Regions from separate parts of the Ureibacillus sp. GCM10028918 genome, predicted to be linked through region 2. Evidence: a T-box and tRNA genes for the amino acid it is inferred to sense, from the RefSeq annotation. Region 2 holds a T-box; the other holds one or more tRNA genes.
What was found. A T-box is a leader RNA that pairs with one kind of tRNA and senses whether it is charged. The one in region 2 lies ahead of ileS (isoleucine--tRNA ligase), so its partner is inferred to be a tRNA-Ile.
Positions count from the first base shown of each region.

Region 1: it encodes a tRNA-Ile, which carries the amino acid that the T-box ahead of ileS (isoleucine--tRNA ligase) is inferred to sense. The anticodon was not compared.

Region 1 is NZ_JBHTFK010000007.1:179-15,828, forward strand. It holds rRNA gene rrf (5S ribosomal RNA) at 4-119, shown strand; tRNA gene ACFQU5_RS09060 (tRNA-Val) at 130-205, shown strand; tRNA gene ACFQU5_RS09065 (tRNA-Thr) at 211-283, shown strand; tRNA gene ACFQU5_RS09070 (tRNA-Tyr) at 293-376, shown strand; tRNA gene ACFQU5_RS09075 (tRNA-Lys) at 384-458, shown strand; tRNA gene ACFQU5_RS09080 (tRNA-Gly) at 496-570, shown strand; tRNA gene ACFQU5_RS09085 (tRNA-Leu) at 576-664, shown strand; tRNA gene ACFQU5_RS09090 (tRNA-Arg) at 675-751, shown strand; tRNA gene ACFQU5_RS09095 (tRNA-Pro) at 758-834, shown strand; tRNA gene ACFQU5_RS09100 (tRNA-Ala) at 855-930, shown strand; tRNA gene ACFQU5_RS09105 (tRNA-Met) at 954-1,030, shown strand; tRNA gene ACFQU5_RS09110 (tRNA-Ser) at 1,040-1,132, shown strand; tRNA gene ACFQU5_RS09115 (tRNA-Met) at 1,158-1,232, shown strand; tRNA gene ACFQU5_RS09120 (tRNA-Asp) at 1,236-1,311, shown strand; tRNA gene ACFQU5_RS09125 (tRNA-Phe) at 1,326-1,401, shown strand; tRNA gene ACFQU5_RS09130 (tRNA-Gly) at 1,409-1,482, shown strand; tRNA gene ACFQU5_RS09135 (tRNA-Ile) at 1,487-1,563, shown strand; tRNA gene ACFQU5_RS09140 (tRNA-Asn) at 1,574-1,648, shown strand; tRNA gene ACFQU5_RS09145 (tRNA-Glu) at 1,650-1,721, shown strand; gene ACFQU5_RS09150 (spore germination protein) at 1,954-3,489, shown strand; gene ACFQU5_RS09155 (GerAB/ArcD/ProY family transporter) at 3,492-4,580, shown strand; gene ACFQU5_RS09160 (Ger(x)C family spore germination protein) at 4,577-5,821, shown strand; RNA gene ssrS (6S RNA) at 6,069-6,260, opposite strand; gene ACFQU5_RS09170 (YfbR-like 5'-deoxynucleotidase) at 6,457-7,098, opposite strand; gene ACFQU5_RS09175 (hypothetical protein) at 7,367-7,801, shown strand; gene ACFQU5_RS09180 (YjfB family protein) at 7,866-8,051, opposite strand; gene ACFQU5_RS09185 (superoxide dismutase family protein) at 8,198-8,764, shown strand; gene ACFQU5_RS09190 (TAXI family TRAP transporter solute-binding subunit) at 9,193-10,188, shown strand; gene ACFQU5_RS09195 (DUF1850 domain-containing protein) at 10,332-10,853, shown strand; gene ACFQU5_RS09200 (TRAP transporter permease) at 10,837-12,897, shown strand; gene ACFQU5_RS09205 (5' nucleotidase, NT5C type) at 13,106-13,651, shown strand; gene ACFQU5_RS09210 (hypothetical protein) at 13,878-14,024, shown strand; gene ACFQU5_RS09215 (amidohydrolase) at 14,285-15,400, shown strand; gene ACFQU5_RS09220 (mandelate racemase/muconate lactonizing enzyme family protein) at 15,437-15,650, shown strand, end outside.
Region 2 is NZ_JBHTFK010000005.1:533,833-549,482, reverse strand. It holds gene ACFQU5_RS05865 (YggS family pyridoxal phosphate-dependent enzyme) at 1-202, shown strand, start outside; gene ACFQU5_RS05860 (cell division protein SepF) at 219-695, shown strand; gene ACFQU5_RS05855 (YggT family protein) at 824-1,099, shown strand; gene ACFQU5_RS05850 (YlmH family RNA-binding protein) at 1,232-2,017, shown strand; gene ACFQU5_RS05845 (DivIVA domain-containing protein) at 2,113-2,664, shown strand; T-box leader at 2,731-2,980, shown strand; gene ileS (isoleucine--tRNA ligase) at 3,254-6,013, shown strand; gene lspA (signal peptidase II) at 6,351-6,827, shown strand; gene ACFQU5_RS05830 (RluA family pseudouridine synthase) at 6,827-7,738, shown strand; gene ACFQU5_RS05825 (MFS transporter) at 7,949-8,494, opposite strand; gene ACFQU5_RS05820 (FAD-binding protein) at 8,491-9,921, opposite strand; gene pyrR (bifunctional pyr operon transcriptional regulator/uracil phosphoribosyltransferase PyrR) at 11,035-11,580, shown strand; gene ACFQU5_RS05810 (solute carrier family 23 protein) at 11,603-12,895, shown strand; gene ACFQU5_RS05805 (aspartate carbamoyltransferase catalytic subunit) at 13,086-13,961, shown strand; gene ACFQU5_RS05800 (dihydroorotase) at 13,964-15,238, shown strand; gene ACFQU5_RS05795 (carbamoyl phosphate synthase small subunit) at 15,238-15,650, shown strand, end outside.

The DNA of each region.
Region 1 (15,650 bases), on a different contig from region 2:
AAGTCTAGTGATGATGGCAAAGAGGTCACACCCGTTCCCATACCGAACACGGAAGTTAAGCTCTTTAGCGCCGATGGTAGTTGGGGGCTTCCCCCTGTGAGAGTAGGACGTCGCTAGGCTTATTACCCAGGAGGATTAGCTCAGCTGGGAGAGCACCTGCCTTACAAGCAGGGGGTCGGCGGTTCGAGCCCGTCATCCTCCACCATATATGCCGGTGTAGCTCAGTTGGTAGAGCAACTGACTTGTAATCAGTAGGTCGAGGGTTCGACTCCTTTCGCCGGCATCTTTTCTTGGAGGGGTAGCGAAGTGGCTAAACGCGGCGGACTGTAAATCCGCTCCTTCGGGTTCGGCGGTTCGAATCCGTCCCCCTCCACCATTTGTAAGAGCCATTAGCTCAGTGGTAGAGCATCTGACTTTTAATCAGAGGGTCGAAGGTTCAAGTCCTTCATGGCTCACCAGTTTTATTTAAACTAGCGAGTATTAATTTATGCACATGCGGAAGTAGTTCAGTGGTAGAACACCACCTTGCCAAGGTGGGGGTCGCGAGTTCGAACCTCGTCTTCCGCTCCAATTGTGCCGGGGTGGCGGAACTGGCAGACGCACAGGACTTAAAATCCTGCGGTAGGTGACTACCGTACCGGTTCGATTCCGGTCCTCGGCACCATTTTAAAATAGCGCCCGTAGCTCAATTGGATAGAGCGTCTGACTACGGATCAGAAGGTTGTGGGTTCGACTCCTGCCGGGCGCGCCAATATTACGAGAAGTAGCTCAGCTTGGTAGAGCACTTGGTTTGGGACCAAGGGGTCGCAGGTTCGAATCCTGTCTTCTCGACCATTAATCTTAATTATATCTATGGGGCCTTAGCTCAGCTGGGAGAGCGCCTGCCTTGCACGCAGGAGGTCAGCGGTTCGATCCCGCTAGGCTCCACCAATAACATATAAATTTATTATAATGGCGGCGTAGCTCAGCTGGCTAGAGCGTACGGTTCATACCCGTGAGGTCGGGGGTTCGATCCCCTCTGCCGCCACCATAAAATTTCGGAGGCATACCCAAGTTTGGCTGAAGGGATCGGTCTTGAAAACCGACAGGCGGGTTACACCGCGCGTGGGTTCGAATCCTACTGCCTCCGCCATTTTTTAAAATCAAATTAATATTTTCGCGGGGTGGAGCAGTGGTAGCTCGTCGGGCTCATAACCCGAAGGTCGCAGGTTCAAATCCTGTCCCCGCAACCAAATGGTCCCGTGGTGTAGCGGTTAACATGCCTGCCTGTCACGCAGGAGATCGCCGGTTCGATCCCGGTCGGGACCGCCATTTTTAATGAATATGGGTCGGTAGCTCAGTTGGTAGAGCATTAGATTGAAGCTCTAAGTGTCGGCGGTTCGATTCCGTCCCGACCCACCATGTTAATGCGGGTGTAGTTTAATGGTAAAACCTCAGCCTTCCAAGCTGATGTCGTGAGTTCGATTCTCATCACCCGCTCCAATTGGGGCCTATAGCTCAGCTGGTTAGAGCGCACGCCTGATAAGCGTGAGGTCGATGGTTCGAGTCCATTTAGGCCCACCATGTAAATTTTTCCGAAGTAGCTCAGTGGTAGAGCAATCGGCTGTTAACCGATCGGTCGTAGGTTCGAGTCCTACCTTCGGAGCCACGGCCCGTTGGTCAAGTGGTTAAGACACCGCCCTTTCACGGCGGTAACACGGGTTCGAATCCCGTACGGGTCATATTGAAGAATGCCTTAAAGTTAACTAATAACTTTAAGGTATTTTTTTTATGAAAGTATTAACAAATCTGATATGTGATATAACTGTTAATTAAATATGTATTCAAAGACCATCTGAATTTCTTCTGATGGTTTTTTTAATATTCTACCCTCAACTTTGGTTGAAATGAATATTTTATACATAAATAGCATCCTTATGTGCAAAATAAAGAAAAAGCCTGGGGTTGCTAAAATTGAAGTTTTTTAAAAAAATAATTTCATCTAACAGAGAGCAGGAGAATCCAGTTACCGAACAAACATCTGAAAAAGAAACTCCAACCAAGAAAAAACATATAGATAGAAGTTTACCGTCTAATTTGAATGTCATTAAAACTCTTTATACAGTACCAAAGAATTCTGATATTAAAATTCGCCAATTGTCATTTGGAGAAATGAAGAGAGATGCAATCATTGTCTATATAAGTACTATTACAGATGCTCAGAAAATTGATGAACATATTATACACCCATTATTAAATAGTCAGTCCTCAAACCAAGTTGATAATATAGTTACTGCTGAGACGATAACAACTGCTAGGGTATTTGAGGAAGCAGTTAAAGGGATTAATGGTGGAAATGCAGTGTTGTTTATTGATGGGGAAGATGCTGCCTACATTATTTCTACTAGTAAATTTGAGGGGAGAGGTATTGAAAAGGCGGGAAATGAAGTTGTTATTAAGGGTTCTAAGGAAGCTTTTAATGAAATGGCAACTGCAAACATTTCATTACTTCGAAAAAGAATAAAAAATGAGAATCTCATTGTTGAATCAACAATTGTATCAAAACGCTCACACAATGAGGTATATCTACTTTATATAAATGACTTAGCAAACAAGGGTATTCTTGATGATGTCCGCCAACGAATCAATTCACTGGATGTTGATGCGATTCAAAATGCCGCCGTTTTAGAACAATATATAGAAGAGAGAGAAAAATCTCTATTACCAACAGTTTTATATACAGAAAGACCAGATCGAACAGCTTCATTCTTAGAAAACGGATTTATCGTGTTAATAATGGATAATTCACCTGAAGCATTAATCGTGCCGGCAACATTCTGGTCATTTTTCCATAATGCCGAAGATCATTACCTTCGTTTTATTTTTGGTAACTTTATTAGAGCACTGCGTCTGCTTGCTTTATTTATAACACTATTTATTTCTGCAATTTATATTGCTGTAACGAGTTATCATGTAGAGATGGTACCAGCCGATTTATTGCTAGCTATTTCTGCGACTCGAGAAATTGTACCATTTACGGCTATTGTTGAAGTTTTACTCATGGAAATTGCCTTTGAATTAATAAGAGAAGCCGGGCTTCGGGTACCAAGCCCAATCGGACCTACAATCGGGATAGTAGGGGCATTGATTTTAGGGCAAGCTGCGGTTCAAGCGAATATTGTTAGTCCTCTCGTTGTAATCATTGTAGCTCTAGGGGGATTAAGTTCCTTTGCAATCGGGGATATTAGTATGAACTTTTCAATCCGATTAATAAGATTCCTATTTATATTCTCGGCTGCCTTTTTCGGCTTTTATGGAATGACAGCTTTATTTACGATTGGAATCGTCTACATGGTATCCATGAAGTCCTTTGGAGTTCCATATTTAGCCCCCATGACGCCAACCTACGTTTCATCCAAAGATACTATATTTAGAAGAATGCTTAAAAATGAAACCTTTAGACCAGGTTACTTGAAAACAAAAGATTTAGAAAGAAAATCAGGAGAATAAGGATGTACAAAACTGAAGGAAAATTAGGAACAAAGGAATTATTTTCCATTATCATTCTTGTAATAGGGACAAAATTAACAGATAATACGCCACTTCTCTTTTTTGATGATTTGGGGAATGCAGCTTGGATGGCTATTATTTTCATCTTTTTAATTTCACTATTGCCTATCTATTTCTTAACAAAGGTAATGACACTCTATCCAGAAATGAATTTGATTGAGGTAACAAATCATTTGTTTGGAAAGTATATAGGCACGTTTGTATTATTTGGTTTATGGTTTCTATTAACCAGTTCTATTATCGAAACATCAGCAGTTTATACAGATATTATTGGAACAATGTATTTTACAAAAACACCCATTATGATTATCTACTTCATATTAATGGCAGTAGCTGTCTATATAGCAAAAAAGGGTTTGGAGAATATTGGCTCAGCATCGTGGATGACAATCATCAGCATTAAATTGTCCCTTCTGGTTGTATTGATTCTTGCTTATTTTAAGGGAGAGACGGCTTTCCTCTTTCCTCTGTTAGGTGAGGGTGTATTACAAAGCATAAAGGAGAGTTCATTAAATGCTTCCATTTATAATGAGTTTTTGTTCATTGCTTTAATTGCGACAAATGTTAAAAATAATTCAAGCTATAAAAAAGCGGTATGGCTAGGGTTAGTAATTGTTACAATTGAGATTACACTGGCACTTATAGCATACGTAATGTTATTTGACTATGTGGGTGTGAAATTATTGAATTATCCTTTTCATGAGACGATTCGCTTGATTGAGCTGGGTTTCATTACAAATGTGGAATCTATGTTTTTCCCTTTTTGGCTAATCGCAACGTTCCTTCGGTTTTCTTTTTTGCTATATATTAGCGCACTTTTATTTGGGGGTATTTTCAAAATTAAAAAGTTTGAGTATATCATTCCAACGCTAGGTACAATGGTTGTGTTTTTGGGGTTAATCCCAGAGACGCCGGTGTTTAATTTTACCACTAATCGGGAAATCTTTTTAAATATTTCTACCCCAATTTTTTTATTAATACCTTTTTTCCTATGGATATTCGCAAAAATAAAAGGGGATTATAAGAAATGATAAAAAAAGAACTGTATCATTTCCCCTGTCTAATTTTTCTATTGATCTTGCTTAGTGGATGTTGGGACCAGACAAATATTGATAAAAGAGCCTATGTTGTGGCAATTGGCTTAGATAAGACAGAAGAAGATCACCAATATAAAATTACTTATTTGATATCTAATCCTGAGTTATCAAAACAACAACCCGGTTCAAATGAGCCAGGAAAAGAAATAATAACGTTTAAAACTAATGATTTAATGACAGCTAAAAAATTGGCAAATACCGTCGTAGCGAAGGAGATTTCATACAATTTAATGACTGTTTTAGTGGTTTCGGAAGAATTAGCAAAAGATAAATTTTTCTTGAGATTCATATATGATGCCATAAAAGCTAGAGACATATCACGAGATACGCCTCTTATTGTATCAAAAGAGAACGCAAGCAAATTTTTGAGTAATAATGACCCTAAATTAGAAACTAGAATTCACAAATACTTTGAGTTAATTATGGAATCGGGAAGTGAGTCGGGTTTTATTCCTAAGTCTACACTACATTCATTTTTTAGAATTACAGAGGCGGATGCAGATTTGTTCTTAGCAGCATATGGTACCACAGAAAAAAGTGATAATAATAAGGATATATTAAATGATGACTTTTTAGCTGGAGAATTTCAAGTGGGAGGACAAACCAATAATTCTCAATTAATAGGCTCTGCATTATTTAAGGAAGGCAAAATGATTGCAAAGTTAACAGCAAAGGAAACAAGAATCGCTATTCTCCTAAATGATACGTTAGATATGGGAGAGTTATTGACTACTTATCCTGATCCACATAATGAGCATTACCGGTTGGGTGTGAGGGTTATGAAAAAGAAAGCAAACAAGGTCAATATGCAACTTAAAGGAGATACACCCTCCATTGATGTAGAAGTTCCTATACGTGTAGATATTTTAGCTAATCATAGTATGAAAAATTACTCTAAAGACAATCAAGAAAGAAAGGAATTAAAAAAGTACCTCGAGGAACAGATGACTAAGGAGATTAACAATTTAGTAAAGAAGACTCAAGAAGAGTATAAGGGTGAGCCATTTGGATGGTCTCTATCCGCAAGAAAAAAGTTTAAAAGCATTCCTGAATATGAAGCATTTGATTTTATGAAAACTTATCCACATATGATAGTGAAAGTAAAAGTAAGTATAGAGTTTGGAAACTTTGGTAGGCAGAGTGAGATGCCTAATTTAGATGAAATGAGGGATTAACTTGAATTATTTAGTGTGGGCAATCATGATCGGTATTTTCTTGTACACGCTGGGTTTTTCCCGGGTATTATGGAAAGAGAAGAATAAAATAGGTTCAATTGCTGTATTTATGCTGGCAGTATGCACCATTATCGCTCCGTTTCTTTCAGTCTTAAGTTAGCGAAGTGCTAAGATTCCAAATCCTCCTATAGAAAAATCCCCTACCGATTCGGTAGGGGATTTTTTAGCCTTGCAATACATTATGTATGGCAAAGCCGCCTTGCCGTAATAATTATAGAAAGTTTTAAACCACCACTCCTCAAAGTGGGTGTTCGCAAAAGAATTCCTGTATATCGTCATTCACCGCAGTGTGACGCTCGCCATTCCATCTTCTATATAAAACTCCCTTTTACAGTTCAAAGGTTAAAACTTAATATGTGTACGAACAACGCAGCTTTAATGTTATATTATACGATTGTTGTGAGGTGTGCAAGTATGTACTATCGAAAAAAAAAAGTCAAATAATTATCATGCATTTTACCAGTGTAAATTGTGGCTTTATCGGATTTAATGGAAGAAGTAATTACAGGGAAATGTTGAGGTTATAATTTTTAATAAAAATAAAAAGCCTTCCATTATTGGAAAACTTTTTTAGGTTATTTTGATGTATTCAACACTTCATTCGTCAGTGCTGCGATATTTATTTGCGTTTCCTCGTGCATCACATCATTTAGAATTTCCGTTCGGAAGTAACGAACACTAACTTCAAGTGGCATTTTCAATAACTTTTGCAGGGCCTGCTGATACATGATCACGAATTCCTTATCCGTATTACCACGCTTTAACTCTGCAAAGGACTCATAAAATTGGTCAAGTTTGTCTGCAAATTCTAGAAGTCGACCTTCAATAGTATCATCCTTACCTTCTTTCATACGCTCGAAGAAGACATCTTGGAAATCATGCGGTATTTCTTCTTTAATAAACTTCTCCATCATTTTTTCTTCAACATGGGCCAACATTTGTTTTAGTTCAATACTTGCATGTTTTACTGGCGTTTTTATGTCGCCAATGAACACTTCCGCAAAGTCATGATTGATTGTTTTTTCATAAAGTGACTTCCAATTGACACTTGCGCCATTCATTTCCTCAAGAGTTGCAAAAAACATTGCATATTGTGATACTTTCCAAGAATGGGCAGCAACATTATGCTCTTCAAATTTGAAACGACCAGGGGCACGGAAGATACGTTCCAAATCATTTAAACTTGTGAAAAATCTATGGATACCGATAAAAATCACTCCTCAACTAGTTTTTTAGCATAATTAATAAGCCTATAAGTGAATCATATAATTATTCATACCCCAATAGGAGCTTATTTAAATCATTTAACAAATATTTAATTTGATATTTACAAATAATAAATCTCTAATGGTTTAATTTATAAGATATGCAAGGAATGTGAAAAAGAGAACAGCTTTTTTAATGAAGTTGTCATGATTTCTCAAAAATCTTGTAATTGTCGATGCTATACTTAATCTAACTTTAAGTAAATGGAAGTGAAACAGTTTGTTCCATACATTAATTTTATACATACACATAGTAAGTGCGGTGGGGTCGATTGGTCCTTTATTTTCTCTGATACCCATTACAAAGAAAATGGAGTCGGCGGACGGGGGGCAGTTGTTTGGGTTGGTTCAATCGTTTCAAACCGCTATTACAATTGTAAAACATGCAGGACATGTGCTTGTGCTCTCAGGAATTATCTTGATTATCACCAGTGGATGGAGTTGGACAACTTCATGGGTCGTGTTAACAATCACGATAATGATTGGCTCCATTGTCTTTTTAGCACGTGCCTTTAAGCCAACATTAAAAACAATTGGAACGCAAGAATTCCAAAAAGAACAATTCATTAAAAAACTAAGAAAAGCGTCCTGGCAGTATATACTTATACTGCTCGTCATGCTTTGGCTTATGGTAGCAAAACCAGTTTTCTGGTAGTTATTATATAGATGTAATCGTTTGATTTAATAAGATCTTTGATATATATCAAAGATCTTTTACCTTATACGGAAACGTCAATTGTTGTTCCTTTATGAGGATGAGGTGCAGCAGGTTGTTGCTCTGGTAGCTGTTCCAGCATCTGAATGCTACTGGCCACCCCCATGTTAAGCGATTTATTCATAATGCTCATTTGCACGGTTTGCTGTAGTTGGGCCACTTGTGCGGACATAAATGAACTTAATTCCATTCAATCATCCCTCCTTTAGTTCTATATCGGCGTGTTACAGCAGGAAATTTAATTTCACCTTTAAATAGCAATAATGGTATCTTTCGACAATGGTGGAATATTTGTTTTGCCAAATGGTAATACTTTGCGTATAGGAGGGTAAGAAAATGTGGAAAAATCTTATTGTATTAAGTAGTATGACATTTCTTTTAAGTGGCTGCGGATTATTCGGTATGTTTGAAGAAGAAGAACAAATACCGGTTGCAGCACCCGAGGCATTAAAGGCATCGGCAAATATTATGGATACTGAAGGTAATGAAATTGGACATATGGAGCTAACAGAAGGAACAGATGGCGTATTAATTTCTCTGGGAGTTACAAAAATTCCAGAGGGTGAGCATGGTATTCATATACATGAGGTTGGAAAATGTGAAAAACCTACATTTGAATCAGCAGGTGCGCATTTCAATCCGCTAGAAAAACAACATGGTTTCGACAATCCAAAAGGACCTCACCTAGGGGATTTACCAAACATAACACCTGAGGAAGACGGTACAGTCCAATTGGAATTTGTCGCAAAGAACTTAACATTGGAACCTGGTATGGAAAACTCTATCTTGGATGGAGACGGCAGTGCAATTATCATTCACGAAGGTCCTGATGACTATAAAACAGATCCTGCAGGAAACTCAGGAGCACGTATTGCATGCGGTGTTATCACTTCAGCTAAATAATAAATGTGCTGTGTAATTAAGCTAATATTTTAGCTTTTGCACAGCTTTTTTCTATATTTCACCTTAAATAAGGAGGTGTTGTCTTTCCATCATCATGTTAAGAGAGATGTTTAATAACATATTTTCATTAGAATACTTTAATTGAATATTTAAAGGAATATAATATTTTATTGCTTGCATTTGACAAATCACAGTAGAGAAATAGCTATAATGGCGTGTATTAGACACTCTGTATTATAACAATAGAAAGTGAGATATAGTAGAAATACTATTCTGAAATAAATACATACTTCTTTATGTAAACGCCTTCATGCTGTTAACTAACCTATTATTCTATTAACAGACTATTAAAATCATTGACACAACTAAAAGGAAATAGTTACAATTGTAACTGTAATGTAACAATTATTTGCATTGGAGGGGTTTAAATGAAAAAGAGTAATTTATTCTTTATGACAGTATTAGGTATGCTACTTCTAGTACTTGCTGCGTGTAGTGGTGGGGAAGAGACTACAGACACGGAAAGTACAGCAGATAACGGTGGTTCTGAAGAAACGACTACTGAGATTGATTTCTTGAGTTTAGTAACTGGTGGTACGCAAGGTACTTATTATGCTTTAGGAGGTACATTTGCGGATTTAATTACTGAAGAAACTGGTATAAAAACAACAGCTGAGGTTTCTCAAGCTTCAGCAGCAAACGCTAATGCATTAAAAGCAGGAGATGCAGAAATTGCATTCCTACAAACAGATATCGCTTATTACGCTAAAAATGGTGAACTAATGTTTGATGGCCAAGCGGTTGAAGATCTTGTTGCAATCGGTGGTTTATATCCAGAAACAATCCACTTAGTAACAACTGCAGATTCAGGCATCACTTCATTCGATGATTTAAAAGGGAAAAAAGTTTCAGTAGGTGCACCGGGTTCAGGTACTTATGCAAATGCTGAGCAATTATTAGAAGTACATGGTTTAACAATGGATGATATCGAAGCTCAAAACTTAGATTTCGGTGAATCAACTGACGGTTTGACAACTGGTCAAATTGATGCTGCTTTCATCACGGCAGGTTACCCAACTGCAGCAGTTGAAGCATTAGGTGCAACAACTGAAGTAGTAATTGTTCCAGTAGAAGCAGATAAAGCTGAAGCACTAATTGAAAAATACCCTTACTATGCTGTAGATACTATTCCTTCAGGTACTTATGGTTTAGAATCAGAGGTTCCAACAGTATCAGTTTTAGCAATGATTGCAGTAAAATCAGACTTACCTGAAGATGTAGCTTACGGAATTGCGAAAGCAATTTACGGAAATGCTGGTGAAATTGGTCATGCTAAAGGCGAGTTCATTAAAACTGAAACAGCTTTAGATGGTATCGGTATTGACGTTCACCCAGGTGCTCAAAAATACTTTGATGAACAATAATTAAGTAGAAATGAAGTGAAGGGCTTGAAGATAATGCTTCTTCAAGCTCTTTTTCACTTCATTATATAACTGCTTATTAGAACAACCTTTCGAAACATTAGACAGAGATGATCGCTACATTTAGTTAGATGAGGCGTTGAAACATGAAAAGGGCATTTTTTTTCTTAGTTATATTCATAATTGGAATTATCTTCTTGTTCTCACCGTTTTATACGGTTCTATCCTTTGAAGAAACAAGAACGAATAATCCGCAAAGATTTTACATAAATGTTTCCAAAGAAAACAATTTCAATATCCGCTATACGCACTCGATTCATTTAACAGATGTACTTGAAACCTATGAAATAACGGATTCCAATCAGATCAGGCTTCGCTCAATGGAATATGAAGATGTTGCAATTGGCATGCCGGCACACGCTGAGGAAGGTCAAACTGTAAGCTATGAAAATGGCAAATATAAACTACAATTTTCGAATGAAACATTGGATAGTTTTACTCTTTATGTTGGAGACATAAATCAAGAGTTAGCAGTAATTTATAATGGGCAAACTTATGACTTAAAAAAGTCATTGGAAAGAGGAAGTGCCTTTTTATTTGAAATCAAGAATATTTCTTTAATAGACAAGCTGAGAGGAGTTGTGATGGTAAATGAAGGTGAAAGATAAACAGTTTTCAACAGAAACTAGCAAACAAGAGAGTCAGCTTGCCATAGATCAAATTGAAACTTTAACAGAAGAACAACAGCAAGAATTATTAGAAAAGTATGATGCTGAATCGAATATGCGTAGAGTGGCAGGTATGATGAAATGGGTTATTTATATTGGGCTGCTAGCCTTTTCATTATTTCAGTTATATACTGCCGTTTTTGGCCAATTTACAGCCTACATTCAACGTACAATCCATTTAGGCTTTGGCTTGACATTTGTTTTTTTACTTTTCCCAGCCTTTAAAAAGGGTAAAAAAGATAATATCCCATTCTACGATTATATTTTGGCTATTGTTGCAGCAGTAACAGGAATTTACTGGACGATTAACTATGAGCGCCTTGTCTCAAGTCTTGGTACCATTTCACAAATGGACTTTATTGTCGGGCTAATCGTTATTGTATTAGTTTTAGAGGCTGCTAGACGAGCTGTTGGTTTACCAATTGCAATTATTGCATCATTGTTTTTGGTCTACGCTTTCTTTGGACCATATATGCCAGACTTTTTGGCACATCGAGGCCAGACATTAGAACAAATTGTTAACTTAATGTACTATTCAACGGATGGTATTCTAGGAACGCCAATTAGTGTATCAGCAACATACATTTTTGCCTTCCTATTATTCGGAGCCTTCCTGGTTAAGACTGGAGTAGGGGAGTATTTTAATGATTTAGCGATTGCTGTCGCGGGGAAGTTAATCGGTGGGCCCGCGAAGGTTGCAATTTTCTCTTCTGCCTTGCAAGGTACAATCTCAGGTAGTTCGGTTGCCAATGTTGTTACTTCGGGTGCATACACAATTCCTTTAATGAAACGCCTGGGCTATAAAAAAGATTTTGCTGGAGCAGTAGAGGCGGCTTCTTCAACAGGGGGGCAATTGATGCCGCCAATTATGGGGGCTGCTGCCTTTTTAATGGTTGAGTTTATTGGTCGTGGAGTTACATATTGGGATATTGCAAAAGCTGCAGCGATTCCAGCCCTACTGTACTTTGCAGGAATCTGGATTATGACTCACTTTGAAGCAAAGCGTCTTGGTCTTCGTGGCTTAACTGATGCTGAAATGCCAGATCGAAAAATGATTTGGAAAAAACTATACTTACTAATTCCTATTGTTTTGATTATTGTAATTATGATGTTTGGTGTACCGGTCATTCATTCAGCACTTTACGGAATTATTGCATGTATTATCGTTGGTTTCTTCAATAAGGATATAACGTTTGGCGCACGTGAAATTATTGATGCTCTAGTAGATGGTGCTCGTACGGCTTTAGCAGTTGCAGCTGCTACGGCATGTGCTGGTATTATCGTAGGGGTTGTTGTTAAGACAGGTCTTGGTTTAAGTTTAGCAAATAGTTTAGTAGATCTTGCTGGCGGTAAAATATTCCTAACGCTATTCTTTGTTATGATAGCTTCATTAATCTTAGGGATGGGTGCACCAACAACAGCAAACTATGTTATTACATCGACAATCGCAGCACCGGCAATTGTTACACTATTGGCACCAGATGTTTCACAGGCTTTAGTGCCAATTACGGTTTTATTATCTGCACACTTCTTTGTGTTCTACTTCGGAATTATTGCAGATATCACACCGCCAGTTGCTCTTGCCGCCTTTGCCGCATCGGGGATTTCTGGTGGAGATCCAATCAAAACAGGGTTGCATTCAGCTAAATTAGCGATTGCTGCATTTATTATCCCGTATATGATTGTGTTTTCACCTTCACTACTAATGATTGATGTGACGATTTGGCAAGTGTTGTGGGTTGCGTTTACAGCGATGATGGGTATGATTGCGATAGGTGCTGGAGTTATCGGTTATTGGTATCGCCCTATTAACTGGCTGGAACGATTAATCGTCATTGCAGCTGGGTTAGCTATGATTTACCCAGAATCTATATCTGACTTTGCGGGATTAATCGTATTCGGAATTATGTTTATCCTCCAGTTACTATCAAAAGATAAAGGAAACAAAACGAACAGCAAAAAATTAAATACAACTACAAACTAGTTGTTTAAAGAGCCTGCATATTAAGTTGTGCAAGCTCTTTTGATTGTAAATACAATGAAATAGTATAATGTTAAGGATTTATTTTTTTCGTAAATAGTATCGCATTACAATTGTTTTTCGTGGCTACCTTTTTTACACTAATAAGTAGTGTTGAATTTTTGAAGGTAGATAATGTCTTTACTAAAAAACTATTTTTATGGAGGTACGAATGAAAAGCATTGCAGTGGATATGGACCAGGTATTGGCGGATTTTTTAGGGAAGGCTTCAAAAGCATGTGAGGAGCGTTTTAATATCTCAATTTCTAAAGAAGAATTTGATGTAGCTAAATTGGAAGCTCAACATCCCGAACTTGTGAAAAAGTTCTTTTTAATGATTAATGAACCTGACTTTTTCCGTGACTTTGAACTGTTGGACCCCGATGCAGTACCGGTCCTAAAAGAGTTAAGTGAGCATTATGAAATCTACATTGCTACAGCGGCAATGGATGTACCGGGATGCTTTAGTGCAAAATACGAATGGCTATTAGAACACTTCCCATTCTTAAACCCTGAGCACTTTATCTTCTGTGGCGATAAAAAGGTCGTAAAAGCAGATTTCTTAATTGATGATAATGTAAGGCAGCTTCATTCCTTTACGGGAGAAGGTATTTTATATGCACAACCCTACAACGAACATTGCTCGGATTTTAAAAAAGTTCGTAATTGGCAAGAGATTCGTAATATATTTTTACCTGTAAAAGAATCTTTAAAGTAGAACAGTACATGAATTAAAACAAAAGATGCAATGGCCCCTCTAGTTTGGAGGGGTCTTTTTATTGAATGTAATCCGCAAATTTCGACAATTATTATTAAATAATTATCACAAAATGAGATGGTTTTGATACTTTTTTTGCATATATACGTAAAGTATGTTGTATTCAAATTGAGAAATGTGTATGATATAAAATATCAGAAAATTCAAAATAAGAGGTGTTTAAATAATGGCGAATCTATTATTATCCAAGTTTGAAACTTATTTATTAGATGAGGGACAGGAATCAGATAAACAGCAAGATCAAAAAGAATTTGTATATGAAAAGCCTACTAATTATGAAGAATACCCACCAGGATTCTTTTCGGGTTTATAGAGCGAAGGTTTGTCTCTCGGATATTAGGTAGTATAAATTGCACATTCACTTGGAGAAGTTAATCTTTTTTTTTGCTAGGGGATTACTGATTTTAGATGATATTTCGGTAACGGCAAACCCATGTGGGCAATTGCCGTTTTTTCTCTTTATTGAAGGGAACACCAGTTTTCAAAATTTTTATTAATAGGCAGAAGCAGTTAAAAATAAACACTTTTTTATGTATAATAGAGAAAGCGAAATATAAATTCGAGGTGTGGAAAATGGGTCATGTAAAGACTTACGAAGAAGTGATTTATGGATGGTTTGATCATTTTCATGCTCATCCAGAAATCAGCTGGAAAGAAGTAGAAACGACTAAGAAGATTGCATCGATAGTAGAGGAAATGAATATAAATTACAAACTCTTCCCAGATATAACAGGCCTTGTTGCGGAAATAGGCCAGGGCGAAGAAGTCATAGCGGTACGTGCAGATATAGATGCATTATGGCAAGAGGTAGATGGAACTATGCGTGCAAACCATTCTTGTGGGCATGATGCACATATCTCGATGGTATTAGGTGCGCTTTTGCAACTTAAGGATGAACCATTAAAAAAACGAGTACGCTTTATTTTCCAACCGGCTGAGGAAACTGGCGGGGGAGCGGTTGAAATGGTGAAGCGTGGTGTGATCGATGAAGTCTCGTATTTGTTTGGAGTGCACCTGCGTCCCATTGAGGAATTACCTTTAGGAAAAGTAACACCTGCCATTCATCACGGAGCGGCAATGTTCTTAAAGGGATCGATTGGTGGAGTTGATGCACATGGTGCAAGACCGCATCAAGGGAAAAATGCTATCGATGTCGTTTTTGCTATTCAACAAATGCTGAAAAATATCTATATTAACCCATTTGAAATTTATAGTGCGAAATTAACAAAAATTGTTGCCGATGGTGGCAGTACTAATATTATCCCGGGGAATGCAACATTTTCGATGGATATTCGTGCACAAAAAAATTCGGTATTAGAAGAGCTTAAAAAACGAATTGATGAAGGCTTTGAAGCAATTAAAAATATGTTCGGAGTCGAATTAGAATGGAACTGGTTAGACACAACACCTGGAGCTGAAGTGTCTGAAGAAGCCACACAAATAGCTAAAGCTTCCATTATTGAGGCCTTAGGAGCGGAGTATTTAGATAATCCAATATCCACGCCCGGCAGTGATGATTTTCATTACTATACGGTATTAAGACCGAACTTGAAAGCAGCAATGATTGGTGTTGGAGCGGATTTAGCACCTGGTCTCCACCACCCTAAAATGACGTTTGACAAGAAAGCATTAATTATAGGTGCAAAAGTGTTAACTACCACTTTACGTAATGCAGCGCAGAATAAATAATAGACTAGTATGGGCTATAGAAGGAAGTTAAGATAAATGAAAATCAAGCAAGTTGAAATCTTTGCTATAAATTTACCATTAATTAAACCATTTATTATTAGCTATGCAACATACCCAAACATTCAATCAATCATTGTTAAAATGACAACGGAATGCGGGTTAGTAGGATGGGGAGAGAGTGTTCCAGACGAACATATTACGGGAGAAACACCGCATTCAACCTATGCAATGCTAAAAAATACATTGGCCC
Region 2 (15,650 bases):
GACAATGGCTCCAAATACAGAAGATGAAGACACGATTCGAAACGTATTTCGTGAATTGAAAAATCTACAACAAGAAATTGTTAAGCTGAACTTGCCATTTGCACCTTGTGACGAGCTTTCAATGGGTATGTCTAATGACTACGAAATTGCAGTAGAAGAGGGTGCAACATTTGTAAGAATTGGAACAGCTCTTGTTGGATAGAAATGAGGGATATTAGATGAGCATGAAAAATAAAATCAAAAATTTCTTTTACTTAGAAGAAGATGAAGAAACAGTTGAAGTGCAAGCCCAAAATTCAGTAAATCTTCCAAAAGAGCAACCGGCAGCAAAGTCACGCACTAAAAAGGAAAGAAAAGTAGTGCAAGTTGAAGCTCCAACAGCACAACCACCTCGTAATGTGGTAAGCTTACAAGCTGCAAATGCTTTGAAAAATTCAAAAGTTGTAATTGTTGAGCCACGTGTCTATGCGGAGGCACAGGATATTTCCGAGCATTTAAAAAGTAAACGAGCGATTATTGTGAATCTACAAAGAATTGACCGTGAAGCAGGGATTCGTATTATCGATTTCTTAAGTGGAACTGTTTATGCATTAGGTGGAGATATTCAAAGAATAGGTACTGATATATTTTTATGTACGCCAGAAAATGTAGAGGTATCCGGGGAGATTTCCAATTACTTTTCTGAGGAATACTAACTTCATTCCTTTTAGGGATGGAGTTACCCTCTGTCTTGAGAGTACATATGAGATTATCAACTAGCTTACGTATTAATTACTCCTGCCAATTCAGGGGAATCTAAATTTAGAGAGGGTTATCAATTTAAATGTTATCATTTATATCTGTGATTTCAATAGCATTCTCGATTTACTCGTTTATGCTGATCGCTTACATCTTAATGTCTTGGGTTCCGGCTGCTCAAGAATCGTCAATTGGCCGTTTGTTAGCTAAATTATGTGAACCGTATTTAGGCTTCTTTAGAAAATTTATTCCGCCAATTGGAATGATTGATTTTTCACCAATCATCGGAATTTTATTATTAAACTTCATTGAACGTGGCGTAACAATCGTTCTTCTTAACATCTATAGAATGATTGCATAGGACCTGCCCCTACGAACAAGTGGGGGTTTTTCTCTTCTTTCAACCAGAAAAATGATACTGTCATACAATAAATTTAATGATATATGGAATAATAACAACATAGACAAGTAATTAAAAAGTGAGGCTTCCGTCATGGAGCATTTAATACAGCATTTTAGAAAAGATGAACAAATATTTATAGAAAAAGTAATTGGCTGGCAACGGGAAGTAGAGGATCGTTTTGCTCCAAAGCTAACGGATTTCCTCGATCCGCGGGAACGATTTATTGTTTCGTCCATTATCGGCCAGCAAAATGATTTGCAGGTATTAACCTCTGGCGGATTTCAAGAACCCGAACGTCAACGCCTTTTTATTTGTCCAAGTTATTTTGAACCAACTACCGAGGATTTCCAAATCTCTTTTTTCTCCATTAACTATCCAACAAAGTTTGTACAACTCAAGCACCCTGATATTTTGGGGGCACTATTATCTCTAGGCATTGGACGTAGCAAATATGGCGATATCCGTATAGAAGGAGACGTTATTCAATTTGCAGTGGCGGGGGAAGTGCAAGACTACATCCTGGCGAACTTAACTTCAATTGGGAAATCAAAGGTAAAGCTTGAACAAATAACGGCAAAAGAGCAATTAATCACGTTAACTGAAGAGTGGTTTGAACATTCCTACACTGTTTCTTCAATGAGGTTGGATGTTATATTAGCTACAGTTGTGAATATATCAAGGCAAAAGTCCCAAAGTTTAATTAAAGCAGGTAAGGTAAAAGTGAATTGGACAGTTAGAGAAGATACTTCTTTTGAGGTTCAAGAAGGCGATGTAATATCTGCTAGAGGGTATGGTCGAATTAAGGTCATGATGACTGAAGGACGAACAAAAAAGGATAAAATACGACTGCAAGTAGGACGATTAGAGCAAAAATAGTTGTATCAAGGGAAATTTTACGAAAATTTGATGTCAAGTGACGAGTCGAGCTGTATAATAGAGAAAGATATTTCAAATGAGAAGGAGTGTTGACCATGCCATTATCACCTCTTGATATACATAATAAAGAATTTACTAGAGGCTTCCGCGGTTATGCAGAAGACGAAGTGAATGAATTTCTAGATCAGATCATTAAAGACTATGAAATTATCCTTCGTGAGAAAAAAGAGTTAGAAGAGAAGATTAAAACAATGACTGAACAAATGAGTCATTATAATACACTAGAAGAAACATTACAAAAATCAATCGTTGTAGCCCAAGAAGCTGCAGAAGAGGTGCGCCGTAATTCTCAGCAAGAATCAAAGCTAATTATAAAAGAAGCAGAGAAAAATGCAGACCGCATCGTGAATGAATCATTAAGCAAAGCTCGTAAAATTGCAATTGAAATCGATGAGTTGAAAAAACAATCAAAAGTATTCCGCAATCGTTTTAAAATGTTAGTGGAAGCACAATTAGATTTGCTAAGTACTGACGATTGGGATCACTTAATGGAATATAACGTTGGTCTTACAGAGATTCAAAAGCATGCAAGAAAAGAAAGTGATGAAACCGAGCTAACACCTGAAGAGTTGAATAAACTTCTATAATTTCCGATTTACTTGACGAAAATTATTTATTTCCATATACTGATAACACGAGAAATAAAATATTAAAAATACGCGTTGACGGAGACAGTATTTTTTGAAAGTGGCAAAAGCGATTCGAGGATGGTGAAAGCTCGAACAAAACATTCAAAAAAGAAAATCACTCCCGAGCCAAATTACTGAACTAAAGGCAAGATGTGTCTTTTTTAGTAAGTGATTTCGTATACACTTGCGTTAAAGTGTCTAAGAGGTAATCTGAAGATTTTTATTGGATTGCAAATTAGGGTGGTACCACGAGTTATAGCTTCTCGTCCCTTTTACCGGGGATGAGGGGCTTTTTTATTTGTAAAAGTAATTATAAAACCTTGCTGTAAGTATACCCTCTTCATTATTTTGCTTCAGAAAGACCTATAACTACAAAAAGGCGCAGTCTACTACGTAAGCTGCGCAACAATTCCAGAAGTTTCGGAAGAATATCTATAGGTAGAGTTTCTTATTATTCCTATTAGACTTACTCGCTTTGTGTATTCTTATTATTAAACATACTGGTCATTTTATCATTAAGAAATATAAACTTTAGGAGGACTTTAAAATGGTAGAGTACAAAGATACGTTATTAATGCCGAAGACAGATTTCCCAATGCGCGGAAATTTACCAGCAAATGAACCGAAAATGCAAGAAAAATGGAATGAAATGGACATCTACGCAAAGGTTTTGGAGCATACAAAAGACCGTCCTCATTACGTATTACATGATGGCCCTCCCTATGCTAATGGAGATATCCATATTGGGCATGCATTAAACAAAGTACTAAAAGATATGATTACCCGTCATCGTTCAATGACTGGTTACCATGTACCTTATGTACCAGGTTGGGATACGCACGGGTTGCCAATTGAACAGGCTCTTACAAACAAGGGTGTAAAACGTAAAGAAATGACAGTAGCTGAGTTCCGTGAGCTATGTGAGAAATATGCATACGAGCAAGTAGAAAACCAAAAATTACAATTCAGCCGTTTAGGCGTTCGCGGGGATTGGGAAAATCCTTATATTACACTAAAACCTGAATTTGAGTCACGTCAAATCGAAGTATTCGGTAAAATGGCTGAAAAAGGCTATATTTACAAAGGGTTAAAACCAGTTTATTGGTCTCCTTCTTCAGAATCAGCCTTAGCAGAAGCAGAAATTGAGTATAAAGATATTAAATCTCCTTCGATTTATGTAAGCTTTGGCATTAAAGATGCAAAAGGTGTTGTGCCTGAAGATGCGAAATTTATTATCTGGACAACAACTCCATGGACGATGCCGGCAAACTTAGGGATTTCTTTAAATCCTGAAATTACTTATGCAGTCGTGGCTGTAAATGATAGCAAATTTATTATTGCAAAAGATTTATTAGAGACAGTAACTCAAACACTAGAATGGGAAAATCCAGAGGTTATTCAGGAAGTAAAAGGGCAAGAGCTTGAATACGTAGTTGCAAAACACCCATTATATGACCGTGATTCATTGATTATGGTAGGCGATCATGTAACAACTGATGCAGGTACAGGATGTGTTCATACAGCTCCGGGTCATGGTGAAGATGACTTCCAGATTGGTAAACGATATGGTCTGGAAGTTTTAAGCCCAATCAATGACCAAGGTTGTTACACTAATGAGGCACCAGGATTTGAAGGTTTATTCTATGATGATGCAAATAAAGTTGTTACTGAAAAGTTAAAAGAAGCAGGTGCTTTAGAGAAGCTATCCTTCTTTACACACTCATACCCACATGACTGGCGTACGAAAAAACCGGTTATCTACCGTGCAACACCACAATGGTTCTGTTCAGTAGAGGCATTCCGTGATGAGCTATTAAAAGCGGTTGAAGATACAACATTCACGCCAGCTTGGGGTGAAACGCGACTTTATAATATGATTCGTGACCGTGGTGATTGGTGTATTTCACGTCAACGTGCGTGGGGTGTTCCAATTCCAGTATTCTACAATGAAAATGGCGAAGAAATTATTACACCTGAAACAATTGCCCATGTATCACAACTATTCCGTGAACACGGATCAAACATTTGGTTCCAATGGGATGCAAAAGACTTACTGCCAGAAGGCTTTACACATCCAGGAAGTCCAAACGGCAAGTTCTCTAAAGAAAATGACATCATGGACGTATGGTTCGACTCTGGTTCATCTCACCAAGGTGTATTAGTAGAGCGTGGAATGAAATATCCAGCTGACCTATACCTAGAGGGCTCTGACCAACACCGTGGATGGTTCAACTCTTCATTAATTACATCAGTTGCAATTAATGGCTATGCTCCATATAAAGGTCTTTTAACTCATGGTTTCGTGTTGGATGGCGATGGTCGTAAAATGAGTAAGTCTTTAGGAAATGTCATTATTCCTGAAAAAGTAATGAACCAATATGGTGCAGATATCCTTCGTTTATGGGTAGCTTCAGTGGACTATACTGCAGATGTACGTATCTCAATGGATATGTTAAAGCAAATTTCAGAAGTATATCGTAAAATTCGTAATACACTTCGTTTCTTACACGGGAACGTTTCTGATTTCAATCCTAATCAAGACCGTGTAGCATACGATGATTTACGTGAAATGGATCAATACATGTATATGCGTCTGCAAGATGTGTTAAAAACGGTTCGTAATGCATATGACCGTTATGAATTTGCATCTGTATATCACACGATTAATAATTTTGTTGCAGTAGAACTATCTGCATTCTATTTAGATGTAGCAAAAGACGTTGTGTACATTGAAGGAAAAGATAATCATGACCGTCGTGCAATGCAAACGGTAATGTATGATACTCTACAAACTTTATTAAAAGTGTTAACACCAATCTTGCCGCATACGACTGATGAGTTATGGTCCTACTTAAACGAAGAGGAAGTATCGGTTCAATTAACAGACTTCCCAGAGGTTGACGAGCATAGTAACTTCCCAGAGCTTCGTGCAAAATGGGAAAAAGTTATTGTCGTGCGCGACGAGGTATTAAAAGCTCTTGAAGAAGCACGTAATGCTAAAGTAATCGGTAAATCGTTAGAGGCAAAACTAACAATTTTTGCAAATGAAGAAGTTACAGCTTTATTGAATGATTCTTCAGTGAACTTTGCACAAAGTTGCATCATTTCTCAGCTTGAAGTTGTATCGGGTAAAGAAAATGCACCTGAAAACGCTCTTGTTTTAGAGAAAACTTCAATTGTTGTTGAAAAAGCAGGCGGAGAAAAATGTGAACGCTGCTGGTCTTATTCAGAAACAGTAGGTCAAAACGAAAAACATTCTACCTTATGTAGTCGTTGTGCAGATGTAGTAGAGAAACACTACGTATAAGAAGTTTCTCAAGTTGGCGGATCTATTCGGGAAAATGACGGAAATTCGAAAAAGTGGCTGATTGTCATCAAAAGTGGGATTTAAACAGAATACCATCTATACCGAAATAACGAGCCCAATTTTTAAAAGCCCAATACGATGCAAATAAATAACCGCTCTCGTTTTCGGGAGCGGTTGTTTTTCGCTCGGACCGAAAATACTACATGAAATTTTTGGTGTTTAGTTCCTACTACCCGAGCGTTCGTGGTAGGATAGTATAGGATAAATCTTTAATCTTTGCCCTTACATTAACTTGAAGTAAAAAAAAGTGAAGATTATTGGCAAATGGGGGAATACTGTGTATAAATACTATGGTATCGCTGCAATCGTGATTATATTAGATCAGTGGACGAAATGGTTAGTAGTTAAAAATATGGAACTTGGAGATCGCATAGTTATTTGGGATCCATGGTTTGGTCTTCTTTCCCATCGCAACCGCGGCGCGGCATGGGGAATGTTGGAAGGGCAAATGTGGATTTTTACGATTGTCACGTTAATCGTTATTGCCGGGATTGTTTATTACTTCCATAAAGAAGCAAAAAATAAGCCTATTTTTGGAATTAGTTTAATGATTCTACTCGGCGGAGCTTTAGGTAATTTTATCGATCGAATTTTTAGAGGTGAAGTTGTCGATTTTGCTGACGTACTGATCCCAATTATTAATTATGACTTCCCAATTTTTAATATTGCTGATGCAGCTTTAACAATTTCAGTTATTATGCTTATTTTAGTAATGCTTAGAGAAGAACGGAATGAAAAGAAAAAGGTGAAATAATGACAATAGTCACAATTACAATAGAACAAGAAAATGCAGGAGAACGTATTGACAAGGCACTTTCGACAATACAAGAAGATTGGTCAAGATCTCAAATAGCTACATGGATTACAGACGGGATTGTCAAAGTAAACGGAGAAGATGTAAAAGCGAAATATAAAGTCAAAGAAGGCGATGTCATTGAAGTGGACGTGCCAGATCCAGAAAGTTTAGAAGTAATTCCAGAGGATTTAGACTTAGAGATTGTTTATGAAGACAAAGATGTACTAGTGGTGAATAAACCAAAAGGAATGGTTGTCCATCCTGCACCTGGTCACCTAACAGGTACATTAGTAAATGGCCTTATGCATCATTGTAAGGATTTATCCGGCATCAATGGGATTTTAAGACCTGGTATTGTTCATCGTATTGACAAAGATACATCAGGACTATTGATGGTTGCTAAAAATGATCATGCGCATCATTCACTTGTCGATCAGCTTGTTAATAAAACAGTTACTCGTAAGTATACGGCTTTAGTTCACGGTCATATCGCTCATGATAAGGGTACAATTGATGCACCTATTGGACGTGACCAAAAAGACCGTCAAAAACAAGCAGTCGTTGATAATGGAAAGCATGCTGTCACGCACTTTAATGTAATGGAACGACTTGGCGATTATACACTTGTAGAATGTCGTCTAGAAACAGGACGTACACATCAAATACGTGTGCATATGAATTATATTGGCTATCCTCTTGTAGGGGATCCTAAATACGGTCCGAAAAAGACAATTGATTTTGGTGGTCAAGTTTTACATGCTGGAGTTTTAGGATTTGTGCATCCTGCGACTGAAGAATATCTTGAATTTGAAGCCCCACTTCCTGAGGATTATGTTGAATTATTAGAACAATTACGTAAGGAAGCTTAAATTTTTTTCTAGGTTGAAAGAAATATATGGAAGCACCTCGCCATATTTATTATGGTCGAGGTGTTTTTTTGTTTTTAAGGAAGCAAAAATAAGCAAAACTACCATTCCACTTAAAAGCGGGGTACCAATACTTAGGAAAAGGAGTTGCGCGTAAATAAGTTCTACCTATCATATTTAAACTGCAATTAGGGATTGTTGAACACCTTAAAATTAGAATACCTCATCTCTTTCCCTCTTAATAATCACAAAGGCGGCTATAATATAAACAAACGAAACCAAATAGAAAAGGCTGGCAATCGTCAAGAAGTCAATTAAGTAACCGGTTAGGATGATGACGATTCCACTCCAAAGGGATACATGTAGATGATATTTTCCAATTTGTTTTCCGGCCGTTTCTGTATTATTACCGCGAGCCAAGAAGGCTTTTTCCGTATTTTTTTGAAGGGCACCGAGTATTCCCATTACAATCTGTATCAGATAAACTTGCCAGACCTCATAAAGCAGGGGGATGAGCAACATAACAGCTGCCATGCCAAGTGTATAAATAAGAAGCATATTCTTATCACCAAACTTATCACCCAGGCGACCGATAATTGGGTAAGTAAGCGCTGCAGTCAAGGTAAATAATCCATAGGCCCAACCAAATTGAGAGTAGCTGTCCCCAACATTTTTAATCAATAATAGATAGAAGGGAAAGACTACACTGCTTGCTGCAATTAGAATACTTTGGGCGACGAGAAACTTGCGGAAATTCATTGGCTGTACTCCTTGTAAAATAGATTCATAAATACTTCATTCGGATCATATTGTTTCTTTAGTTCGAAAAACTCCTTGTTCCTTGGATAGGCTTTATCCATTTGAGCTTGTGTGGGATAAGAATAATAAGGCAAATAATAGGAACCATTGTGTTGTAAGGCAACATCAATCATTTTCTGTATAACCTTTTCCGTTCTTTCAATCTCTTTTTTGCTTTTGCCATGGTTAATTAACAAGACAAGTGCAAACATCTCCTCTTTTGCATAGGATAATACCGCTTCTTCATCCTCATTTACATAACGTACAGTAATATTTAGTAGGTTTAGTTCTTCTTTTTCAAGCACCGACCGCAAATCATCCAAATAGCTTGTGAACTCATCAATTGGCACAAAGTACTCTTGCAGGATTTCAGTTTTACTTGGGTTGTCATACTCCATAAACTTACTGTCACCGCGCATAGTATTGTTCCGGGTAATATAGTTGCCATCTTGGCCAACATACATTTTGTTTTGTAAATCCCAAAGCAGGTTTTTCCCCCAGTCGTTATAGCGGGAAAGACCGAGCATGAATTTTTGAGGTGCAGCAAGTGTATCTCTTTTTAATTCTAGGTAACTTGCTAAGCTTTCTTGATTCTCTGCTAATTCGTAATCAGTAACATACATTTCCCGTAGCAAGGTCTCCGGAGCTACTGATAATCTAGCAATGTGCATGCGGATTTCATCATTTTGTTTGACTTCATTAATAAAATAATTCGGATAATCTTGATAAGTTATTGATCTGGAACGAATTTGATAGAGTTCATCATCGGTCAAATGTAACGTGACATCAAGAATGATACCGAACAAACCATATCCACCTATTATTAGAGGGAAAAGCTTGCTATTTTCTGTTCGGCTCACATTAATGATATCGCCCTCAGGAGTAAGAAGTCGGAAAGATTCAACAGTATCAATCAGTGAACCATAACGAATATCTCGTCCATGAGCATTCACACTGATGGAACCACCAACCGTAAAAATATTTTGTGACTGCATCACTCGAAGCGCCAGATGATCGGGGTTTATCTTTTTTTGGATATCCTCCCATGTAGCGCCACTTTGAACCGTAATCGTTTTCTCATCAGGGTTATAATCAAGGATTTTGTCATAATCCTTCATATCGACCACTATTCCATTAGGATAGTAGGTATGCCCACCCTGACTATGCTGCATTCCGGCAACAGAAATTTTCTCACCGTTTTCAATCGATTCTTTCACCAAACTTTGCAGCTCTGCTTCACTTGTAGCCCCATGCACCTCTTTTATCCTGGTAGGCAGCAATTGACCGACATCTTCAATCATCATCGGCTTATGATGATATAGCCAAAGTGAAAAAGCTAATCCCAAGCCATATAGAGTGCTAATGAGTATTATTTTTTTCTTCAAGATATATCTCCTTAACTTATGGTAATTATCATTAGTTTTTTATTCAGCTAAGTATAGCTATAAAAATTGCATTCTACAATAATCTCTCCTGATCAAGGTAGAGTAAGATATTTTGAGTGGGGAAAAAGGGACTTTGTTACGGCAAATTTAATGTTAAATTGAACAATCTAATCCAAAATTAAAATTCTTGGGAAATATTAGTACAATATCTGAAACGCTCGAAATTGAGCTTTGGTTGCGCTTTTTGATTATTGAAAGGGAGAACACGAATGGAACCAAACTCAATGAAATGAAAATGGTAACGGTAAAGAATATACAATTCCAGTTGGTACAAGACTGGACGGTGGAGAATTTAGAGTATCAGTTACAAGTATTATAGATAAAACGTTCGGATTGAATTTATATGAGAAGATAGTTCATATTGGTTACCTTTTCCCTAGGGAAATTATTCTATTAAATTAACTTTAGGGAGATGTTTTTCACAAAATAAAAAAGCCCAAAACCTGAGTTGTAAGGGTTTCAAGCCTTCTATAATGGTTTGGTCTCTACAGGATTCGAGCTTGCTGCCTCCACCTTGTCGATGTCCTCGGTCCAAAGAGGGAACGATGTTTTCGATTAGAGCCTTCTAAGTGCTTAGGTCTCTCATGAAATGAGTTATGTCGACGCTTCAACACAATGTGGCGGTTTGTAAAAGCGCAGCTAAGCAAGGCGTTTTCGCTTTTGTTACAAATAATTTTCAAAATAAGGTTGACGAATAACTTTCAAAAAGACTATACTAACAACAGTGAATAACCCACAGAGATGGGCAACTAAAATTAAAATCGAATATATTCACCTTTAATGGCAGTCCAGAGAGGCTGAGAAGGTACTTGTAGAAATGTTATGGATTTATGCACTTTTCTAAACAAATGGAAAATAGTTGCGACTATTTAGTTCATTGTAATGAAAAGGGACTTTCACCGTATGTTTATGGTGCGAAATTTGTCCAAACATGTAATTTCAACACGTATATCCAACCTCTTAAAGCCTAGCTTTAAGAGGTTTTTATTTTGGAAACTACAACCCTCTTATGACTGTTTAGAATTAGCAGATCCAATTTAGAAAGGAGGAAAAATGATGGGACAAATTACTGAACTTTTAGATGGCCCTTCAATGAATCGTGCTTTAACTAGAATTGCTCATGAAATCATCGAAAAAAACAAAGGAATCGACGAATGTATTCTCGTAGGGATTAAAACACGCGGTGCTTTTCTAGCGAGAAGACTGGCGGAAAAAATCGAGAAAATCGAAGGCAAACCAATTCGTACGGGAGAATTGGATATCACTTTATATCGAGATGATCTTTCTACGAAAAACGCAAATGGTGAAGCACTGGTACAACAAGTTGATATTGATTATGTTGTAACGAACCAAAAAATTATTCTAGTAGATGATGTTTTATATACAGGTCGTACGGTACGAGCGGGATTGGATGCAGTAATGGATTTAGGGCGTCCGTCACATATACAACTAGCAGTGCTGGTAGATAGAGGTCATCGGGAACTGCCGATTCGTGCGGATTATGTCGGGAAAAACATTCCAACATCCGGTACGGAGAAAATCGTTGTTCGTTTAACGGAAGTCGATCAAGAAGACAACGTAACACTTCATAAAGTAGATTAACAGATAAAAGAGGGAATAGAAAATGTCAAAAGCGGTGTTAGACATCAATGAAAAACCAACAGCTGGTCAACTCGTTACATTAAGTTTTCAACATATGTTTGCAATGTTTGGTTCAACAATTTTAGTTCCTCAGTTAGTAGGATTAAGTCCTGCAATCGCATTACTAACGAGTGGGATTGCAACAATCATATTTTTGCTAATAACGCAATTTAAAGTACCGGCTTATCTAGGTTCATCATTTGCCTTTATTGCACCGATTTTAATTGCTGCTGGCGGATTAGATGAAAATGGAGCAAGTGTTAGTCCAGGGAATGCCATGATCGGCGCAATGGCAGTCGGTCTTGTATATGGAATCGTTTCCTTACTGATTTGGAAAACGGGTTATAAATGGTTAATGCGCATACTGCCGCCAATCGTAGTAGCACCGGTTATCATCGTAATTGGACTTGGATTAGCTGGAACTGCCGTAGATATGGCGATGAACGTAAATGGAGAATATAGCTTCAAACATTTTACAGCAGCACTAGTTACTCTTTTTGCAGCAATCATTTTTAACGTGTATTTCAAAAATATCTTAAGTACAATGCCAATCCTATTAGGATTAATCGTAGGATATATTTACTCGGCAATCATTGGTATTGTGGACTTTACTCTAGTAACACAAGCAAAAATGTTTTCTCTGCCAGAGTTCCTGATTCCTGGAGTAGATTACGAATTTAAAATAACATCTACTATATTACTGGCAATGGTGCCTATTGTTATCGTAACAATTTCAGAACATATCGGTCATCAATTAGTATTAGGAAAAGTAGTAAACAGAAATTACATAAAAGACCCAGGATTACATAGATCATTACTTGGTGATGGACTCGGAACATTTGTAAGTGCCCTGATTGGCGGACCTCCGAAAACAACATACGGAGAAAACATCGGAGTACTTGCCATCACAAGAGTTTATTCAGTTTATGTCATCTTTGGTGCAGCAGTATTGGCCATATTATTCTCCTTCCTTGGAAAAGCAATGGCATTGGTACAAACAATACCTACAGCAGTACTTGGTGGAATCTCCATCCTGCTATTTGGGATTATTGCTTCAAGTGGTCTGCGAATGTTGGTTGAAAATAATATCGACTTTGGCAACAGCCGCAACATGGTAATCGCTTCTGTCATTTTAGTAGTAGGGATCGGTGGAGCAGCACTTCGATTCAATGAGTCATTCTCCATCGAAGGAATGGCATTAGCAGCCATTGTTGGAGTTATTTTAAACCTTATATTACCAGGAAGAGATAAAAAAGATACATTATTAGAAGAATAATATTACCTTTTAATGAATTGTCCAGAGAGGCAAAGAAGGGGAATAGGCAAGGGGGTACATCAAATTTTTGGGTGCCTTAGCTTGTCATACCTCCTAGCCTCGCGAATAACATTTGCGAGGCATTTTTTCTACTAAGATTGATTTAGTAAACGAGTTTTCTAAGGAAAACGCGAATTAGGAGGAAAAATTAATGAGAAATCTATTATCAATGGAACATTTATCAAATGAAGAAGTATTGATGATTATAGAGCGAGCCGCTCAGTTCGAGGATGGCGAGGATTCAAGATTAAACAAATCTTATCATGTAGCAAATCTCTTCTTTGAGCCAAGCACCCGAACTAAAACAAGCTTTGAGATGGCTGAAAGAAACATTGGATGTACAGTAATCCCGTTTGATGCTGGATTTTCCAGTGCACTAAAAGGTGAAACAATGTATGACACCGTAAAAACACTTGAAATGATCGGCATGGATGCAGTCGTGATTCGCGCAAAAGAAGACGAATACTATAACGAACTTCTTGAAGGCATCAATGTGGCAGTAATCAATGCAGGAGACGGAGCGGGACAGCATCCTTCACAAAGTTTGCTAGATTTATATACGATACATAAAGAATTTGGCTCATTTGAAGGTTTGAATGTAACAATCGTAGGTGATATCTCTCATAGCCGTGTTGCAAAATCGAACGCGACTGCACTGAAACGTTTGGGTGTTAATGTTCGATTCCTATGCCCACCAGAATGGGCAGGTGGATTTGATGCATATCATTCCTGGGATGGGCTGATTGAAGACAGTGATGTCGTCATGCTCCTTAGAATCCAGCATGAACGTCACTTAGTTAACAAGAGCTTTTCAAAAGAAAGCTACCATGAACAATACGGACTCAGCTTTGAGCGTGAAGCAAAAATGAAGAAAAACGCAATTATCATGCATCCTGCTCCAGTAAATCGAGATGTAGAAATCGTATCAGAGCTAGTTGAGTGTGAACGCTCAAGGATATTTGATCAGGTTCGAAATGGTGTTTTTGTGAGAATGGCGATATTAGAGACAGTCCTGAAAGGAAGATAGACATGACAAAATATATTAAAAATGTAAAACTACTAAACGAACAGAGTGAATTAGTAAACACAACTGTGACAATTGTTGAAGGTCGCATCTCGGAGTTAGGCGGAGAACAGCCTGAAGGTGCTGAAATAATAGATGGACATGGAAATTTACTAACTCCAGGATTTGTCGATGTGCATGTCCATCTGCGTGAGCCCGGCTTTGAACATAAGGAAACAATCGCCACAGGTACGGCATCAGCTGCAAAGGGAGGATTTACAACAATTTGTGCAATGCCGAATACCAAACCAGTGCCTGACTCGATTGAAAATTTGCAATTAATAAATAGCTTAATTGAACAAAGTGCAAAAGTTAGGGTTTTGCCTTATGGATCACTAACGGTAGCACAATCTGGTGATGAACGAACAGACTTAGCTGCTCTAAAAGCTAGTGGTGCAGTAGCATTCTCGGATGATGGGGTGGGTGTACAGCTTGCTTCAACAATGTACGAACAGATGCAGGCAGCCGCAAAGCTTGACATGGTTGTCGTTGCACACTGTGAAGATAACTCCTTAATCTATGATGGGGTTATGCATGAAGGCAAAAGAAATAAAGAGCTTGGTTTACCTGGAATCCCATCGATTTGCGAATCCGTACAAATTGCACGTGACGTCCTGCTGGCTGAAGCAGCAGGTGCCCGCTACCATGTATGTCACGTATCGACGAAAGAATCGGTTAGAGCGGTAAGAGATGCAAAGGCTGCTGGAATAAGTGTCACTGCTGAGGTTTGTCCACACCATCTGCTATTGGAAGAAATGGATATTCCAAGCGATGATGCGAACTGGAAAATGAATCCGCCACTTCGCGCTGCAGACGATAAAGATTCCTTACACGCAGCATTACTTGATGGAACAATTGACTGTATCGCAACAGACCACGCACCTCACACAGTTGAGGAGAAATGCTGTGGGATGGTTGGTGCTCCATTTGGAATTGTAGGATTTGAAACAGCATTCCCGCTATTATATACAAGATTCGTAGAAACAGGGAAATGGACATTAAAGCAATTAATTGATTGGATGTCAATTAAGCCTGCACAAATCTTTGATCTTCCATATGGTACGTTGGAAGTAGGGGCTACAGCAGACTTAGTGTTAATTGATCTAAATAAAGAGCAGGCGATTAATCCAGATGAATTTGCAACAAAAGGACGCAATACACCATTTACTGGCTGGCAGGCAAAAGGTTGGCCGGTACTAACAATGGTAGAAGGCAACATCGTTTATGAGGAGGCAAAATAATGAAAAAGCGATTATTGATTTTAGAAGATGGAACAGTATTTAATGGCTACGCGTTCGGTAGCGAAAGAGCGTCACAAGGTGAGGTAGTATTTACAACAGGGATGACTGGTTATCAGGAAACGTTATCAGATCCATCCTTTTACGGACAAATTGTTACGTTCACATATCCATTGATCGGAAACTACGGCATTAATCGTGATGATTTTGAATCCATTACACCTGCTATTCGTGGAGTGGTATGTCGAGAGCTTGCAAAGGAACCATCAAACTTCCGTAGCGACCTTTCACTAAATGATTATTTAGTGTCGCAGGATATCCCTGGGATTGAAGGGATTGATACACGTAAATTAACAAGAATCATCCGTTCAAAAGGTGCTGTAAAAGCAATGCTTACAGCAGCTGACGAAGAAGT